2 linked regions of the Prochlorococcus marinus XMU1406 genome follow. The protein of the gene in region 1 interacts with the protein of each later gene in a pairwise test. Links are inferred from orthologs where the notes say so. Each region holds a gene or a part of one and is shown on either strand. Other genes may lie near its edges. The genes, in order: tsaE and rlmB.

What was found.
Region 2: the proteins of tsaE (region 1) and rlmB interact in binary tests that used the Escherichia coli proteins (3 or more experiments, as listed by UniProt). The link is inferred for Prochlorococcus marinus XMU1406 from one-to-one orthologs.

Annotation. Positions count from the first base shown.
Region 1 is NZ_JAAORG010000003.1:469,818-478,358, forward strand. Bases 2,809-5,740 are described here. They hold tsaE (tRNA (adenosine(37)-N6)-threonylcarbamoyltransferase complex ATPase subunit type 1 TsaE), read left to right. Parts: upstream 2,809-4,021; coding sequence 4,022-4,459; downstream 4,460-5,740. Other genes in these bases: ahcY (adenosylhomocysteinase), read right to left, coding at 2,809-3,970; HA149_RS09030 (carbohydrate kinase family protein), read right to left, coding at 4,417-5,415; HA149_RS09035 (alpha/beta fold hydrolase), read left to right, coding at 5,505-5,740. In the rest of the region: rod shape-determining protein MreC, read right to left, coding at 1-333; HA149_RS09005 (rod shape-determining protein), read right to left, coding at 338-1,390; HA149_RS09010 (single-stranded DNA-binding protein), read left to right, coding at 1,522-1,893; HA149_RS09015 (DedA family protein), read right to left, coding at 1,890-2,549; more of ahcY, read right to left, coding at 2,552-2,808; more of HA149_RS09035, read left to right, coding at 5,741-6,419; HA149_RS09040 (RpoD/SigA family RNA polymerase sigma factor), read right to left, coding at 6,404-7,405; mgtE (magnesium transporter), read right to left, coding at 7,506-8,541. UniProt on the Escherichia coli protein: Required for the formation of a threonylcarbamoyl group on adenosine at position 37 (t(6)A37) in tRNAs that read codons beginning with adenine.
Region 2 is NZ_JAAORG010000001.1:755,862-764,239, reverse strand. What follows is about bases 2,977-5,745. They hold rlmB (23S rRNA (guanosine(2251)-2'-O)-methyltransferase RlmB), read right to left. Parts: upstream 4,978-5,745; coding sequence 3,976-4,977; downstream 2,977-3,975. Other genes in these bases: HA149_RS04395 (STAS domain-containing protein), read right to left, coding at 5,377-5,739; HA149_RS04400 (Mini-ribonuclease 3), read right to left, coding at 4,994-5,380; HA149_RS04410 (DUF1816 domain-containing protein), read right to left, coding at 3,611-3,826; gatA (Asp-tRNA(Asn)/Glu-tRNA(Gln) amidotransferase subunit GatA), read right to left, coding at 2,977-3,592. Also shown: HA149_RS04420 (DNA polymerase III subunit alpha), read right to left, coding at 1-2,059; more of gatA, read right to left, coding at 2,144-2,976; carA (glutamine-hydrolyzing carbamoyl-phosphate synthase small subunit), read right to left, coding at 5,804-6,943; trpD (anthranilate phosphoribosyltransferase), read right to left, coding at 6,958-7,992; HA149_RS04380 (DUF3288 family protein), read right to left, coding at 8,025-8,321. UniProt on the Escherichia coli protein: Specifically methylates the ribose of guanosine 2251 in 23S rRNA.

The sequences.
Region 1 (8,541 bases):
TCTCCACCAACTACCTGTTTTTCTCGAAATAACTGCAGCTGAAATATGATATTCACTAGATGATCCTTGAAGAGATAAGATTTGCCGCAATCTTATATTATCTTTTTTAAGAAGATTTAACTTTATTAAATATTCTTGGTCTATACTCTCAAGAACAATATCTTTTTGATATTGACCAGGCCAAAAAGGCTTTGAAACAAAATAATAAAAATCTTTATAAAAAGATCCTTTTGATATCCTTACAAAAACCAAAAATAAAAAAATTACAAACAATAGCCAATTTCTCTTTTTATGCCACCAACGACTAGTAGAAATTCGTCGGATACCAAACATAACATTAATCTCTTATGGCATTCCTTATAAATTCTGGAGTGTCAACAACTCTTTTCAGTTTTTTAAAATCATCTAAAACCTCTCCACAACCATTTACTACGCAAAGCAGTGGGTTTTCTGCTATGTGAGTAAAAATTCCTGTTTCATCGCTCAATAAATCATTAATGCCTCTCACTAAAGCTCCACCTCCTGCAAGCATAATCCCCCTATCAACTATGTCTGCAGCAAGTTCCGGGGGGGTTCGCTCTAAAGTTCTTTTTACAGCTTCCACTATTTTGCTAAGTGTTTCAGCCATGGCTTCTCTAATTTCTCCTGATGTCAAAGTGACTGACCTAGGTAGACCAGATAAAAGATGTAGACCTCTAACCTCTAAAGTAGTTTTATCAAAATCGTCATCTGGAAATGCAGATCCAATTTTAATTTTGATATCTTCTGCAGTTCTCTCTCCAACAACTAAGTTGTGAACTTTTTTAAGATATAGTGCAATTGATTCATTTATTTCATCACCAGCAATTCGAACCGACTCACTCAATACAGTTCCACCTAAACTTAATACTGCAACTTCAGTAGTACCTCCACCAATATCGACAATCATAGTTCCAATTGGCTCTGTTACTGGCAATGATGCTCCTATTGCTGCTGCAACGGGTTCATCAATTAAATGAACTTCTCTAGCTCCGGCTAATCCAGCTTCTCTTACTGCTCTTCGCTCAACACTAGTAACTCCACTTGGAATACCAATCACTATTCTTGGGGCTACTATCCCCTTGCCTTCGTTACATTTTTGGATAAATGTTTTTATCATTTGTTCTGCAGCATCAAAATCTGCGATAACACCATCCCTTAGTGGTCTTACTGCTCTTATATTGCCAGGGGTCCTTCCAAGCATTAACTTTGCTTCTTGACCAACAGCTAATGGTATACCTTCTTCTAAATCCATAGCTACCACAGAAGGCTCTTGTAAAACAACGCCCTTTCCTGATACGTGTATAAGAGTATTGGCCGTTCCCAAATCTATGCCAATATCTCTAGAAAATTTAAATCTGTTAAAAATCACAATAAGAATTCCTTTTATAAATAATATATCTATTTTTTAGTAAGCTCTCATAATTCTGTCGTTTAGTTATGAATAGCACGCAAAACTTTGAGCAGAACCTGGAAATATGAGTAGTATAAAAAAAAAAAATTATGGAAATTAACACTATTAACCTTGTAGGCAGAGCAGGGCGAGAACCAGATGTCAGATATTTTGAATCTGGCAGTATCGTAGCAAATTTCACTCTTGCAGTTAACAGAAGAAGCAGAGATGAAGAGCCCGACTGGTTTAATTTAGAAATATGGGGTAAGCAAGCACAAATAGCCGCAGATTACGTTAAAAAAGGATCTTTAATTGGAATTACAGGAAGCTTTAAAATTGATAGTTGGAAAGATAAAAATACTGGGGAAGATAGATATAAGCCAGTTGTTAGGGTAGATAGATTAAACTTACTAGGCTCCCGAAAAGAGTCCGATAATAACCAATATTCTAATAGTAGTAATTCAAGTGAAATCCCTTTTTAAGCTCTCTTTTTTTTAAAAAATCTAATAAATATTCTTATAAAAAAATATAAGAAAATTAAAATTAAAATTGGCTTTAAAACATATTTGATTTGATCTAAGTAAGTTTCAATGATTGTATAATTTTCACCAAATAAATAACCTGCATAAGTTAGAAGTGCTACCCATATCAAGCTCCCACATGTAGTCCAAATCAAAAATTTTCTTAATGGCATAAGTTCTATACCAGCGGGAACTGAGATTAAAGTTCTTATACCTGGTACTAATCGACCCCAAAAAACTAAAGAAACCCCGTATTTATCAAACCACCTTTTACTTTTACTTAAATCATTAGAAGATATACCCAGATATTTTCCTTTTTTATTTAGAAAAGTTGAAAGTCTTTTTTCATTTACTAATCTACCTAAATAATACCAAGGCAATGACCCTAAAATAGTTCCAATTAATCCGGAAAAAACTAAAATATAGAAATTTAATTTTTGTTGATAAACGAAAAACCCTCCCAAGGGCATTATTATTTCCGAAGGAATTGGAGGTATTATGTTTTCTAAAAACATAGCCAAACAAATAGTAAGGTATGCAATTGTTGAATTCTTTTCAACAGCCAAACTAATATAGTCGGGTATTGAAGTAAGAAAATTTACAAAAATTAAACTCAAACTTAATATCTATAAAGCTCTGGTTTATAAGGTCCTTCAACAGAAACATTAATATAATCAGCTTGTTCCTTAGTTAATTTTGTTAATTTTGCGCCAATTTTATCAAGATGTAATCTAGCTACCATTTCGTCTAAATGTTTTGGTAAAACATAAACCTCATTTGTATATTTTTCTGACTTATTGAAAAGTTCAATTTGAGCTAATACTTGATTAGTAAAAGAATTACTCATAACAAAACTTGGATGTCCAGTAGCACATCCTAAGTTAACTAATCTACCTTCAGCTAAAAGAATTATTTTATTGCCACTCGGTAAAGTTATGTGATCAACCTGCGGCTTAATATTTTCCCATGGATAATCTTTCAATGAAGCCACATCAATTTCATTATCAAAATGGCCGATATTACATACTATGGCCTCATCTTTCATCTTGACAAGATTTTCGTTTGTTATTACCTGATAGTTCCCAGTTGCAGTAACAAATATATCTATATCTTCCACGACATCGTCTAGTGTAACTACGCTAAAACCTTCCATTGCTGCTTGAAGAGCACAAATTGGATCCACTTCAGCAACTTTTACAATTGCACCAAGTCCTCTTAAAGACTGGGCTGATCCTTTACCTACATCTCCAAAACCCATTACTAAAGCAACCTTCCCAGCAATCATCACATCAGTGGCACGCTTTATGCTGTCAACTAGAGATTCTCGACAGCCATATAAATTATCAAATTTGCTCTTAGTTACTGAATCATTAACGTTGATAGCAGGAAATGGTAAAGCATTTTGCTTTTGAAGTTGATAAAGTCTTGCAACTCCCGTTGTAGTTTCTTCAGTAACACCAATGATATTACTCTTAATTCTAGAATAAAAGTCACTATCATTTTTCAACTTGGACTTAATAGAATTGAATAAAGCAATTTCTTCTTCATTACCGGGATTATCTAAAACAGATAAATCTTTTTCTGCTTTACTACCAAGTATTAATAAGCCAGTTGCATCTCCCCCATCATCAAGAATCATGTTTGGAGAGTCTGAACCCCAATCAAGGATATAGTGGGTATACTGCCAGTATTCAACAAGAGTCTCACCTTTTTTTGCATATACAGAAATTCCTTGATCTGCTATGGCAGCAGCCGCATGATCTTGAGTTGAAAAAATATTACATGAAGCCCATTTTACTTCTGCACCAAGATCAACAAGAGTTTCTATTAATACTGCTGTCTGAATAGTCATATGAAGACTCCCAGCTATTTTCGCACCTTTGAGTGGCTTCTCAGATTGATATTTATCTCTAAGTGCCATTAATCCTGGCATTTCCGTTTCGGCAATCTTAATTTCTTTACGGCCAAAATCTGATAAGGAGATATCAGCAATAACGTAGTTTGGTGTAGAGGTTTTAACTGAATTGGCTATAACCATATCTAATAAATTGTTTTTCTATTAAACTATAGATGATTTTTGTACAATTTTGTGTTTGTTGAGAATTTAAAAGAAACTATAAATTTAGGAAAAAAACTCTCACACAAATTAAATCCCCAATCAATTGTTTTATTACAGGGTCCTATTGGGGCTGGGAAAACTTCATTTGTGCAAGGGATTGCTCAAGGCTTATCAATCTCTGAGGACATTACAAGCCCTACATTTGCTTTATCGCATCACTATAACTCTGGAAAAATCCCACTAATTCACCTTGATTTATACAGGTTAGAAAATGTTTCTTCAGCAAAAGAAGTTTTTTTTTCAGAAGAAGAAGAGGCAATACAAAGACGAGCTATTTTAGTTGTTGAATGGCCAGAATTGGTAGAACCAGTTATTAATAATTTTTGGAAAATAGAAATTAGTTACGCAAAAAATTATGGAAGACACTACGAAATAAGAGATCCCAAAAATTTATTAACCTTCTCATAATATGGCTGTTGCTCGATGGCGCCTTCACCAAGACAAGTTAATAATCCACAAACACCTGCGAACTTAATAAAATCTTCTATCTCTAGTTGCTTTGAAGGATAGCCAAAAGAAATTAATTTTGAAATTAAGCCTGCTAAAAAAGCATCGCCTGCACCAGTTGTATCAACAATTTTTTGTGAAGCAGGAATTTCGGTAATTCCCTGTAATCCATTGATATACCATACAACGGGATTTTTTCCATCAGTTATTACTACATCTGGTCTGTTAGACAATTGTTGAGATATTAACAAGGGATTTTCATCCTCAAAAAACAAAGTTGCTTCTTCCTTAGCAAGTTTTAAAACATTTGCATGATTTAAAAATTTCTTTATTAAATTAACTCTCGCGGCTTTACTAATTTCTGATGAAAAACTTGAATGATCCCAAAAGACCTCTCTCCAATTCAAATCAATGACTATTTTGACTTCAAATTTTTTAGCCTGTTCAAGAAGAAAAAAAATAGTCTCTGCCGATATTGGAGATGATAATAAAATCGTTCCCGTAACCAAATATTTTGTTTCTAGAAAAGATTTCTCCAAATTTAAAATTTCTTTTTCAATTAATTTCTTACTAAGAACTTCGTCTGCAAAGCATGCATGTGAACTTTCCTCAAAGCCTGAAAAAAAACGATCTCCAAATTGATCTCTATCTACATTAACCACGCGAGTAGATGAATCATTATCTAATTGCAAGAAATCTAAATTAACGTCCAATTTATTAAATTGCTTAATAAATTTTTTTCCATAATCATCACTACCCAAACATCCTATGAATGTTGAATCAATTTTTAATTTTCTTAATGCACAAGCAACATTAGCCGGCGCACCACCCAAAAAATCTGTAAATCCCTGATTTGACTTATTTCTTATTCTGTCTATTAAAGCCTCTCCAATACATATGACCTTTTTCTTTTTCATAAAATGAACGCTTTTTCTTAACTAAGAATAATTTATTAAAAACGAATAATTTTTTTTTGAATTAAAGTTTAATTAAAAGAATTTTCATAGTGTCTTTAAATAAATCTGAAATTTGGGAGTGGAAAAATTGGGAAATTTCTTGGTCTTTATCAAGAGAATCTACTTCTGAAAAAAATATTAAAATTTTATTAGTTCATGGGTTTGGGGCATCAAAAAACCATTGGAGATATAATCAAGATTTTCTTGGTAAACTTTCTAACTGCTACGCAATTGACTTATTAGGATTTGGGAAAAGCAGTCAGCCTAGTGCTTTATTAAATTATGAACCTTATAAAGAAAACTCAATTAAATATTCTTTTGACTTATGGGGTAATCAAATATCAACGTTTTGTGCAGAGGTAATAAAATCTCCTGTTTACTTGGTAGGAAATTCAATTGGTGGTGTTATTGCATTGAAAGCTGCTGAAATCCTCAAAGATAGTTGCAAAGGTGTCATTTTGATTGATTGTGCACAAAGAACTATGGATGATAAACGTTTACAAAAAAGTGATATCTTAATGAATCTACTTAGACCCATCCTTAAAACAATAGTCAGACAAAGAGTAATTAGTAATACACTTTTTACAAGAGCTGCTAATCCAAAAGTTATAAAGAAAATACTTGAACAAGCCTACCCTTCAGGAAAGAATATCGATAAAGAATTGATTGAAATACTTTATCAACCCTCACAAAGGGAAAACTCTAAAGAAGCATTTCGTGGTTTTATTAACTTATTTGATGACTATCTTGCTACTGACCTTTTTGATAAAGTTGATGCCCCCATTCAATTAATTTGGGGAGAAAAAGATCCTTGGGAATCTTTAAATGAAGCAAAAGAGTGGAAGAAAGAATTCAAAAATATTAAGAGATTAGATATTATTAATGGGGCTGGTCATTGTCCTCATGATGAAGAACCTGAAAAAACAAATAAATTAATAAATGAATTTATTCAAGAAACAAAATAAGCTTCGACATTATCACTAAGTCTTCTCAAGCCTCTTAATCCATCTCTTTCTAGGTTTCTTACTCGATCTCTGCTTATCCCTAGTACCCTTCCTATCCCTGTAAGAGACATTGGCTCATCGCCATCCATTCCGTATCTCATCCTTAAAACTCTACATTGCAGATCAGGTAATTGATGTAAAAGAGAATGCAAATCACCTCTCATACAATCCATCTCTATTTGTTCGTCTGGCAAATCCTCGCCCCCTGCCAGTAAATCTAACAAAACAGTGTCTTCACCATCACCAACTTTAGTTTCAAGACTGACTGGCTGCCCAGCTTTACACATTAAATCTTTAACGTCATCTTCGGGAAGCTCTACGTATTTCGCAAGCTCGCTTACAGTTGGAGTTCTAGACATTTCTTGACTGAGCTCTCTTTGACCTTTTTTTAACTTATTCAACATTTCAGTTATATGAATTGGCAGCCTTATTGCCCGACTTTTTTCAGCTATTGCTCTTGTAATACCTTGCCTAATCCACCAATATGCATATGTTGAAAACTTGTATCCTCTGGCCGGATCAAATTTTTCAACTCCCCTCACTAGTCCTATAGTTCCCTCCTGAATTAAGTCCAAAAGTTCCATATTTCTTTTTGTATATTTTTTTGCAACACTTACAACCAATCTTAAGTTAGCTGCAACCATCCTTTCTTTAGCTCTCTGTCCAGCTCTCAATCTTTTTTTTATTATTGACGTAGATAAGTCTAATTTATTTGATAAATCATCAATACTAGGCTTATCTCCTGTAAATTCAATAATTTCCAATTCTGCTCTTTCAACTTCCATGTACTCTTGAACTTGTCGACCTAGAGTAATTTCTTGCTCATGCGAGAGTAAAGGAACTCTTCCAATATCCCTTAAGTATGATCGAACAAGATCTACATCATTACTAGCTTTTATAGTTGCGATTGATGCTAATTTATTTTCACTTATTGTTTCAGAAGACATGAAGATTAAATGTTGTTTTGTAAACAATACCATTAAGAAATGTAAAGTTAAACAAAAAAATCCACATTTTTACAAAAATGAGAATAAATACCTAGTCAATTCAGACTAATGAAGAGCTTAATAGCCATTTTGCCGTACTGAGATAAATAAATACACCAGCAATATCAGTGACAGTTGTAATAAAAGGAGAAGACATTAAAGCTGGATCCAATTTCATTCTGTCAAACAACAAAGGGAGGATCGCTCCTGTTGTAGCAGCTAAAGTTGTTATAGATATTAAACTTATCCCCACCGCAGAGGCGATCAAAGGTCCTTCTCCTTGCCACCAAGCGAAGGGAAATACTACAAGCATCATTAAAACTCCTAAAAGAGCGCCTGTTATTGCCTCCTTAAATACTGCCTTAATTGCACCAAGAGACTTCAATTTTTGAGTACTTAAACCTCTAATGACAACCGTTGAACTTTGAGCTCCAACATTTCCCCCAGTGCCTATAAGAAGTGGAATAAATGCAGCTAATAAAACTATTTCCTTTAATATTTGGTCATTCATAGCTATAACTTTTGTCGTTAAACCATTTGCAAAAACCAAAATTAATAACCATAAAATTCTTCTTCGAGCAATCGTAAACAAACTACTTTGGAAATAATCATCTTCATCTCCAGGTTGTACTGCCCCTGCTGCATAAATATCTCTTGTAGCTTCTTGTTCTATAACATCAATTAAATCATCGACAGTTACTATCCCAACAAGTCTTTTTTCTCTATCAACAACCGGGAGTGCTAAAAAATCATATCTTTGTATTGCTCGAGCAACCTCTTCTTGATTCGTATTGGTAGAAATATTAACTACATCTCTTGTCATAACGTCTCCAATTGGCTTAGAAGGATCAGCAGTTACAAGGTCTCTTAAAGAAAGAATACCAGTTAAATGTCTTTCTTTATCTGTAACGTATAGGCTATAGATAGTTTCAGTAAATGGAGCTCTTTTTCTAACTATGGCAAGAGCCTCAGATGCTGTTTGCATCTCTTTAAGATCTATAAATTCAGTTGTCATTAATCTTCCAGCAGTTTCAGGCTCATATCCAAGTAATTCAGCTGTTACTTTTCTTTCACCAGGACTAAGAGCAGATAGAAAT
Region 2 (8,378 bases), on another replicon or contig:
TAATTCCATAGGTTTCAGTGAGAATAGACTTAATAAAAGGATGAGGGAAATCAACCTTTTCGTTCCCATTTTTTCGATTTATGAATTTAGGAATGAGGCCAGCATCAAGAGGACCAGGTCTATAAAGGGCAAGTATGGATGATAAATCCTCTAGGGAGTTAGGTTTGAAATCCTTAACGACCTGTTTCATTCCAGAAGATTCAAGCTGAAAAATACCTTCAAGATCTCCTCTCCCAATAAGATCAAAGGTTTTACCATCATTTTGAGGTAACTCATCAATAATTATTTTCTTACCAGTAGATTGATTAATAAGAGAAACTGTCTTTTCAATCATAGTAAGATTTTTAAGACCCAAGAAATCCATTTTCAATAATCCAAGTGATTCAATATCATCCATAGAATATTGGGTTATTATTTGTCCTTCATTATTCCTTTGAAGAGGTACAAGTTCGTCAAGAGGATCTGATGCGATAACAACGCCAGCAGCATGAACTCCATATGTTTTATTAGTTCCTTCAATTCTCAAAGCTAAATCAACCCATTTTTTCACTCTATTATCATTAATATATTTGTCTCTAAACTCTTGGCTGGGAGAATTCTTATCAATCATTTCATTTAGTTTATAAGGTTTGCCTCTTACAACCGGTATTAACTTAGCCAATTTATCAGCCTCTCCATATGGGATATCTAAAACCCTTGCAACATCTTTTAAAACAGCCTTAGAAGTCATTTTATTGAAAGTAATTATTTGCGCAACTTTATCCTCTCCATAACGATTAGTAACATAATCAATAACTTCATTTCTCCTATCAATACAAAAGTCAGTATCAATATCTGGCATAGACTTTCTTGCTGGATTTAAAAATCTCTCAAACAACAATCCATGTTCAACAGGATCAATATTTGTGATTTGAAGAGCATAAGCTACCAGTGATCCTGCCGCAGAACCTCTACCTGGTCCTACTGGGATAGAGTTATCTCTAGCAAATTTGATGTAGTCCCAAACAACCAAAAAATAATCTGGAAATCCCATATCTTTTATAATTTTTAATTCGGAAGTTAGTCTTTTTTTATATTTCTCATCAACTTCTGTAAGATCATTTTTTTTAAGTCTTTTCAAAAGACCTTCGTTAGATAATTGTGTAAGGAAAGAAAATGAATCTGTATCTTCATTAAGAGGGAATTTTGGCATTCTATAATTACCAAACAAATCAAATACTTCAACTTTTTGAGAAATTTCTAATGTATTGTTAACTGCCTCAATAATTGATTCATCTTCAATATGATCTTTAAAAAGTTCAAGCATTTCTTTTTCACTTTTAATATATTCTGTACCGGTATATCTCAATCTTTTTTCATCACTTATTAGTTTTCCTGTTAAAACACAAAGCAAAGCATCATGTGCTTCAACATCCATATTTGATAAGTAATGCGCATCGTTGGTAGCAATGACTTTTATTTGATGCTTCTTCCCAATTTTTATCAATTCAACGTTAACAATTCTATCCTCCATAGAGCCGTGATCTTGTATTTCTAGATAAAAATCATCTCCAAATAATTTTTTATACCAAAGAGCTATATCCTCTGCTACTTCTAATCTACCTTTTAAAATAGCCTGAGGTATCTCTCCGCCAAGACAAGCTGTAGAAACTATAAGACCATCACTATATTTACTTAAAAGAGATTTATCAATACATGGTCTAGAAAAAATACCTCGACCTCTCATCCCATTTAGGTGACTAATTGTTGTTAACTTAACTAAATTCCTATATCCAGTATAATTTTTTGCTAAAACAACCAAATGATATCTTTTTTCTTTTTTAGGTTGAGGATCATCAATTGAACCATTAATAACGTACATTTCATTACCAATAATTGGTTTAATCCCTTTCTCTTTACACTTCTTGACCAAATCAAGAACACCATACATAACTCCATGATCAGTAAGAGCTATAGATTCCATTCCAAGATCAGAAGCTCTATCTACAATTTTTGAAATTTGACTGGCTCCATCAAGTAAGCTGTAGTCACTATGATTATGAAGCGGAACGAAACCCATATTCAAATAATTTATATTTATAAGATAGAGAAAATTTCTAAAAGATCTATAGTTTGTGATTACAAATTAATTATTAATACAAATTTAGAATAGAGGTCTTTTCTTAATTACCTGAGCATCAATTTCGAAAATATTTGCGACATTCAATATTCTATCCTCTTCTAATACATTACCTATTAGTTGCAATCCTATAGGTAATCCTTTTTTATCAAAACCACAAGGGATACTGATTGCTGGGAGGCCTGCTAAGTTAACAGGAACAGTTAATAGATCAGACAAATACATTGAAAGTGGATCATTGACAAAATCACCCTTCAAAAAAGCAGTAGTTGGGCAAGTTGGAGTCAACAAAACATCAACTTGCTTAAAAGCATTATCAAAATCTTTTCTTATAAGTGTCCTAACTTTTTGTGCCTTCTTGTAATAGGCATCGCTGTATCCAGCTGACAAAGCATAAGTTCCTATCAAAATTCTTCTTTGTACTTCATCTCCAAAACCTTCAGCTCTACTTTTTGAAGTCATATCTATGAGATTTGAACCATCATTAGATCTATAACCATATTTAACTCCATCATATCTAGCTAAATTTGCAGAAGCTTCAGATGGTGCAATAACATAATATGTAGCAATTCCATCATTAAATCTAGGACATTCAACTTCGATAATTTCAGCTCCTAAAGTTTTGAATCTATCTACTCCAGAGAGAACAGATTCCTTAACTTCTGGATTAAGACCTGGGTGCTCAAAACATTCTCTAATGATTCCTATTTTTAAACCCTTTATAGATTTATTTAAATCAGCCAAGTAATTTGGCACTGGCTTATCAAGACATGTTGAATCAAAGGGATCTTTACCAGATATTAAATAAAGAATTTCGGCCGCATCTGAGACAGTATTTGTAATTGGACCAATTTGATCAAGAGAGCTAGCAAAGGCTACCAGTCCCCATCTACTAACTCTGCCATAAGTGGGTTTAAGACCTACGACACCACAAAAAGAAGCTGGTTGCCTTATTGATCCTCCTGTATCAGAGCCTATAGCCGCCGCACAAAATCCAGCGGCAACTGAAGCAGCACTACCGCCTGAACTACCTCCAGGAACTCTATTAATATCCCAAGGATTTGAGGTGACTCCAAATACAGAGGTTTCTGTTGAACTACCCATTGCAAATTCATCTAAATTTGTTTTTCCTAAACAAATTCCCCCTGAAGACCATAATTTACTTGAAGCTGTGGATTCATAAGGTGCAACAAAGCTTTTGAGCATTTGACTTGCACAAGTTGTTGCAACTCCTTTAGTGCAAATATTATCCTTTATTGCTATTGGCATCCCAGCAAGAGGAGGAAGTTTTTCTTTATTTTGAATTAATTTATCGATGTTTTCTGCTTGCGCGATAGCATTATCTTTTGTAGTACAAATATATGAGTTAATTTCAGGATCTTTATGATCGATTTTGTTAAAAATATCATTAACTAATTCCTTAACAGAAGCATTATTTCTAATAATTTCTTTTCTTAAAGAATTAAAATTCATTACTTAAAATTAAAGCTATCAAACAGTTAGTGGTTCTTCTTTTTTGCAACGAACCAAACTATGTTTAATATTTTTAGACCCTTCATCAGATAGATCTTTAATAAAAGATGTAATATTTTCTTTTAAACTACGTTTAGTAATAAATGGGCCGAACCAGTAAGTTCCACGAGGTTGATCTGTCTCAATTTTAGCCCACCAAGCTAATCCGAGTTTGTTGCCAAATTTTCTTATCAAATTTTATTGGTCATTTAGACCATACAATTCTTGTTAAATTCTATACAATTTTGTAGTGAAAATTCAATAAATTTTTATTAATCATATAAATATATTGAAATAACAACATTTTAGAGGGCTTAAATAACAATGATTATTAACAATTATAATTATTTACTTGTCAAGTGAAATAGTGAAATTGCTGCCGCCACAGAGGCATTTAAGCTAGAAGTCTTACCTTTAAGAGGAATGTTTAAAAGAAAATCGCATTTTTTTTGAGTAAGCAAAGAAATGCCTTTATCTTCAGAGCCAACAATAACTACCAAGGGTGCTTTTTCTTGAAAATTGGAAATAGATAATTGACCATCGCCAGATAAGCCAACAACAAGAAAACCATATTTCTTAAGCTCCTCAAGAGCTCTATTTAAGTTAACAACTCTACTTACTTGCAAGTGTTCTAAAGCTCCTGCAGCTACCTTAGCGACTGTTCCCGTTAATCCAGCAGATCTTCTCTGGGGAATGATGATTCCCTTGCAGTCAAATGCTTCAGCAGATCTTATAATCGCACCAACATTATGTGGATCAGTTATACCGTCTAATGCAAGTATTATGGGATTTGCACAGTTGTGTTTAGAAAAATCGATTAATTGCTCTAGGGATATTGTTTTAGCGCATGCTAACTGCAATGCGACACCTTGATGTGAAGCACCATTAGTCATTTGCGAAAGCCTATTCCAAGAAACTTCTTCAATTAGGACTCCTTTCGATTTAAGGTCCTTCAGCAAAATATAAAACTTGTCTGATGAAAAGATTTCCGAAGTACACCAAATCCTATTAATCGCTCTTTCACTATTAAGAGCCTCATAAACTGAATGTTTACCCCATATCCAATCATCAAAATTTCTCTTACTAGTAAACTCTTGATGATTGTCAGAATTTTTTTTAGAAAATTCTGTATTAGATTTAAATATTGGCTTTGTCCTTTTTAAAGAGGAAAAAGTATTGTTAGTTTTATTTAAATTTTCAACATTATTGTTATTAGCAGAATTTTTCGAAAATCTTTCATTTTTTTCCGAACGATTTGTTTTTTTTGAAGAATAACCAAGAACTGAATTTTTTTTGTAATCTTTATTATTTTTTCCGGGAAATTTTTTTTTAGAGGAGTTTTTCATAGATTCAATTAATTTTTTATTCTAAATATTCAAATAGTTTTGATAATCTTTGAGGATCTTTTAAAAATAACCAACCAATGAGAGTTTCAAAACCAGTTGCTCTGGAGTAAATAGTAGGGTCTGCAGACTTTGGATATCTCTTTGTTTTATTTCTAGCACGCCTAATTAGATCTATTTCATTTGAATTTAATAAATGCTCAATTTGACTAAGTGATTTTGATTGAGATTTTGCTTTTACTTCGTTTACTACAGATAAATGTAGATCTTTAGATTTTAAAGGGAAATGAACATGTCTAAGTCTCTGGTGAAGCTCCCATACCGAATCTCCAAGCCAAGCAAGTTGAATAACACCTATATCCTCGGGAGATCCATATGGAACCAAATTTTGAATCCAATAATTCAATTTTTTAAATAATTTAATGCATCTTCAAGGTTTGACTTCAAGTTAAGGAAATCCCCTAATCGAACAAGTTTAATTGTTTGGGCCACTCTCGAATTACCAACGACAGAGAAGCCAAGTTTCGACTTTTTGCATTCTTTAGCTGTCTGAACAAGAGCTCCAAGACCCGAGGAATCTAAAAAATCTATTTTTGTAAGGTCTATAACGAATGGATGCTCATTTTTTAAGTTATTAGTAACAAAAGTCTTAAATTGTTTTTCTGAGAAAGCATCAAGTTGGCCTTTAAAAGTAAAAACAATAATATTTGTTTTAAACTCAAGGTTTCCTCTTAAAGAAACGGTTAACTTCTGAAAATCTTCTATGATTTAATACCTCCAAAAAATTTATGTATCAAATGTAATTATCAAATCAAAAGAAAACAATATGTCAACATCTTTCTAACATTAGAGAAACAAATTTTTTAAATAAATAATCCGAATCATGTGGCCCAGGTCCTGCTTCAGGATGATATTGCACACTAAATATTGGTTTATTATTAACTTCTAGGCCAGCCACAGTATTATCATTAAGGTTGTAATGGGTTATTCTAACTAAGTCTTTTGAGATTGAATTAGGATCAATAGCAAAACCATGATTCTGACTAGTTATCTCAATTTTATTATTTTCACCACAAGGGTGATTTAAACCACGATGTCCAAAAGGGAGTTTATAAGTTGAACCTCCTAATGCTAATCCAAATATTTGGTGGCCAAGGCAAATTCCAAACATAGGAATCTCACCATATTCAATAAGCGATCTTGCTAAGTCTATACCTTCAGAAACAGCAGCAGGATCGCCAGGACCATTTGAGAAAAAAATACCATCTGGCTTGTGAGAGAGAACATCTTTTAGAGAAGATCGAGATGGCAAAACCAAAACTTCACAACCATGGGATACAAGTCTATTTAGAATTGAATTTTTAATTCCAAAATCAATAGCTACTATTTTTAATTTTTTAGAGGATTCAGCATATCTTTTTCTTACATCAAAATTTGTTTGTGTATGATCTTGCCATAAATAATATTGCTTTGTTGAAACTACTTTTGATAAATTTAACCCCTCCATTTTTGGTGTATCATGAATTATCTTTAAACAACTTTCTACAGATTTATCTTTAGAGGTAATAACTCCATTCATAGAGCCACTAGATCTTAAAATTTTAACGAGCGCCCTTGTATCAATTCCATGAAGACCTATGATGTTTTTTTCTACTAACCATTGATTAAAATTCTTTTTTGATCTCCAATTGCCATTATTAGATGAAAAATTTCTGACAATTATACCTTTAACATGAATATTAGATTCTGAATCTTCAAAATTAATACCAGTATTTCCAATCTCAGGATAAGTGAATGTTAATATCTGTCCGTAATAACTTGGATCAGTAATAACTTCTTGATATCCAGTCATGCCCGTATTAAAGACTATTTCACCAATAGCCGTACCTGAAGCACCAAAATAAAATCCAGGGAATACAATTCCATTGCTTAAAACTAATTTTGCATTTTTCTTAAATGGATTAATCATCAATTTAAAATTAATTAATTCGCGGACAAATAATTTTTTAATAGTAAAAACTTTTTCCAAGGATCTCCTTGATTAATCGAAAATAAAGCCTTATGAAATCCTTCTATTAAATCATCCTCAATTCCTGCTACCCAAAGCACTAAGGCAGCGTTCAAAGCAACAACATCGATATGAGATTTTTGTCCAGAACCATTTAGAACAGACTTTAATATTTCCTCGTTAGATTCAAGATCAGAAACCGCAAGCTTTTCGTTAGCAATATTTTCATGGTTAAAATCTGAAATATTTATTTCTGAAAAACGTAATTCACCATTTTCAACAAATACTAATTTATTTTCTCCTTGAAGCGAAGCTTCATCAAGGCCACCAGAACCATGAACGACTATTGCTCTATTCATACCCATTTTTAAAAGAGCGCTGCCCATAGGTTTTAAAAGATCCTCAGAAGCAACACCTAAAACTTGCGCATTGGGTCTTAAAGGATTTACTAATGGTCCAAGTAGATTAAATACTGTCCTTATTCCAAGGGTCTTTCTTAATGGGGCAAGTTTTATTAAAGATTTATGCCAAACAGGTGCAAACAAAAAAGTTATTCCAATTTCACTTACAGCTGTGATTACTTTTTCTAATGAACAATTTAAATTCAACCCAAGATTCATCAAAACATCAGCAGAGCCAACTTTACCACTAGCACTTTTATTTCCGTGTTTTGCAATTTTTACCCCACAAGATGCCGCTACAAATGCTACTGCTGTTGAAATATTAAATGTATTAGCTCCATCTCCTCCTGTTCCACAAGTATCTACCAGATACAAATTTGGTCTTTCTACTGGCAATTCGCAAACATTTAAAAGTTCCTCAGCCATAGAACTTAGTTCGACACCTGTAGAGCTCTTAGCTCTCAAAGCACTCAAAAAAGCTCCTGTTTCAACATCTGAAATTTCATCATTAAGCCATCTTTGCATTAAAGATCTAGAAGTTAAATCGTCAAGGTTCCTACCCTCTAACAAATTATTTAGAATTTCAGCGTTTGAGAGATTAGAAAACATTTATTTATTGAAAAAAATTAACCAGATAAAATTCAATTTGAGGTATCAAAACCTGAGCCAACTAAATCTTTAGTTGTATTAGAAGGCCTGAAGCTTTTTGACCAAATATTTTTTGTTTTTGAAAAAAGTTCATTTTTAGTTATTTTCCAAAAATTTAAAATTTTTTCAATATCGTTTTTAATTTCAATTTCTCCAGGGAAATTGGTATAACGATTTATCAATCTAGCTAGGTTTATATAGTCAAGATCTTCTGGCATTTTTTTAGTGATAAGGGAATCTATAATGTTTTTGTCGGTTTCATGTAATGGATGAGTTTGTTCGTTACCCATAGATAAATACTGAATCATTTATAAAATTAGCTCACATATTCCAAAATGAAACATTAT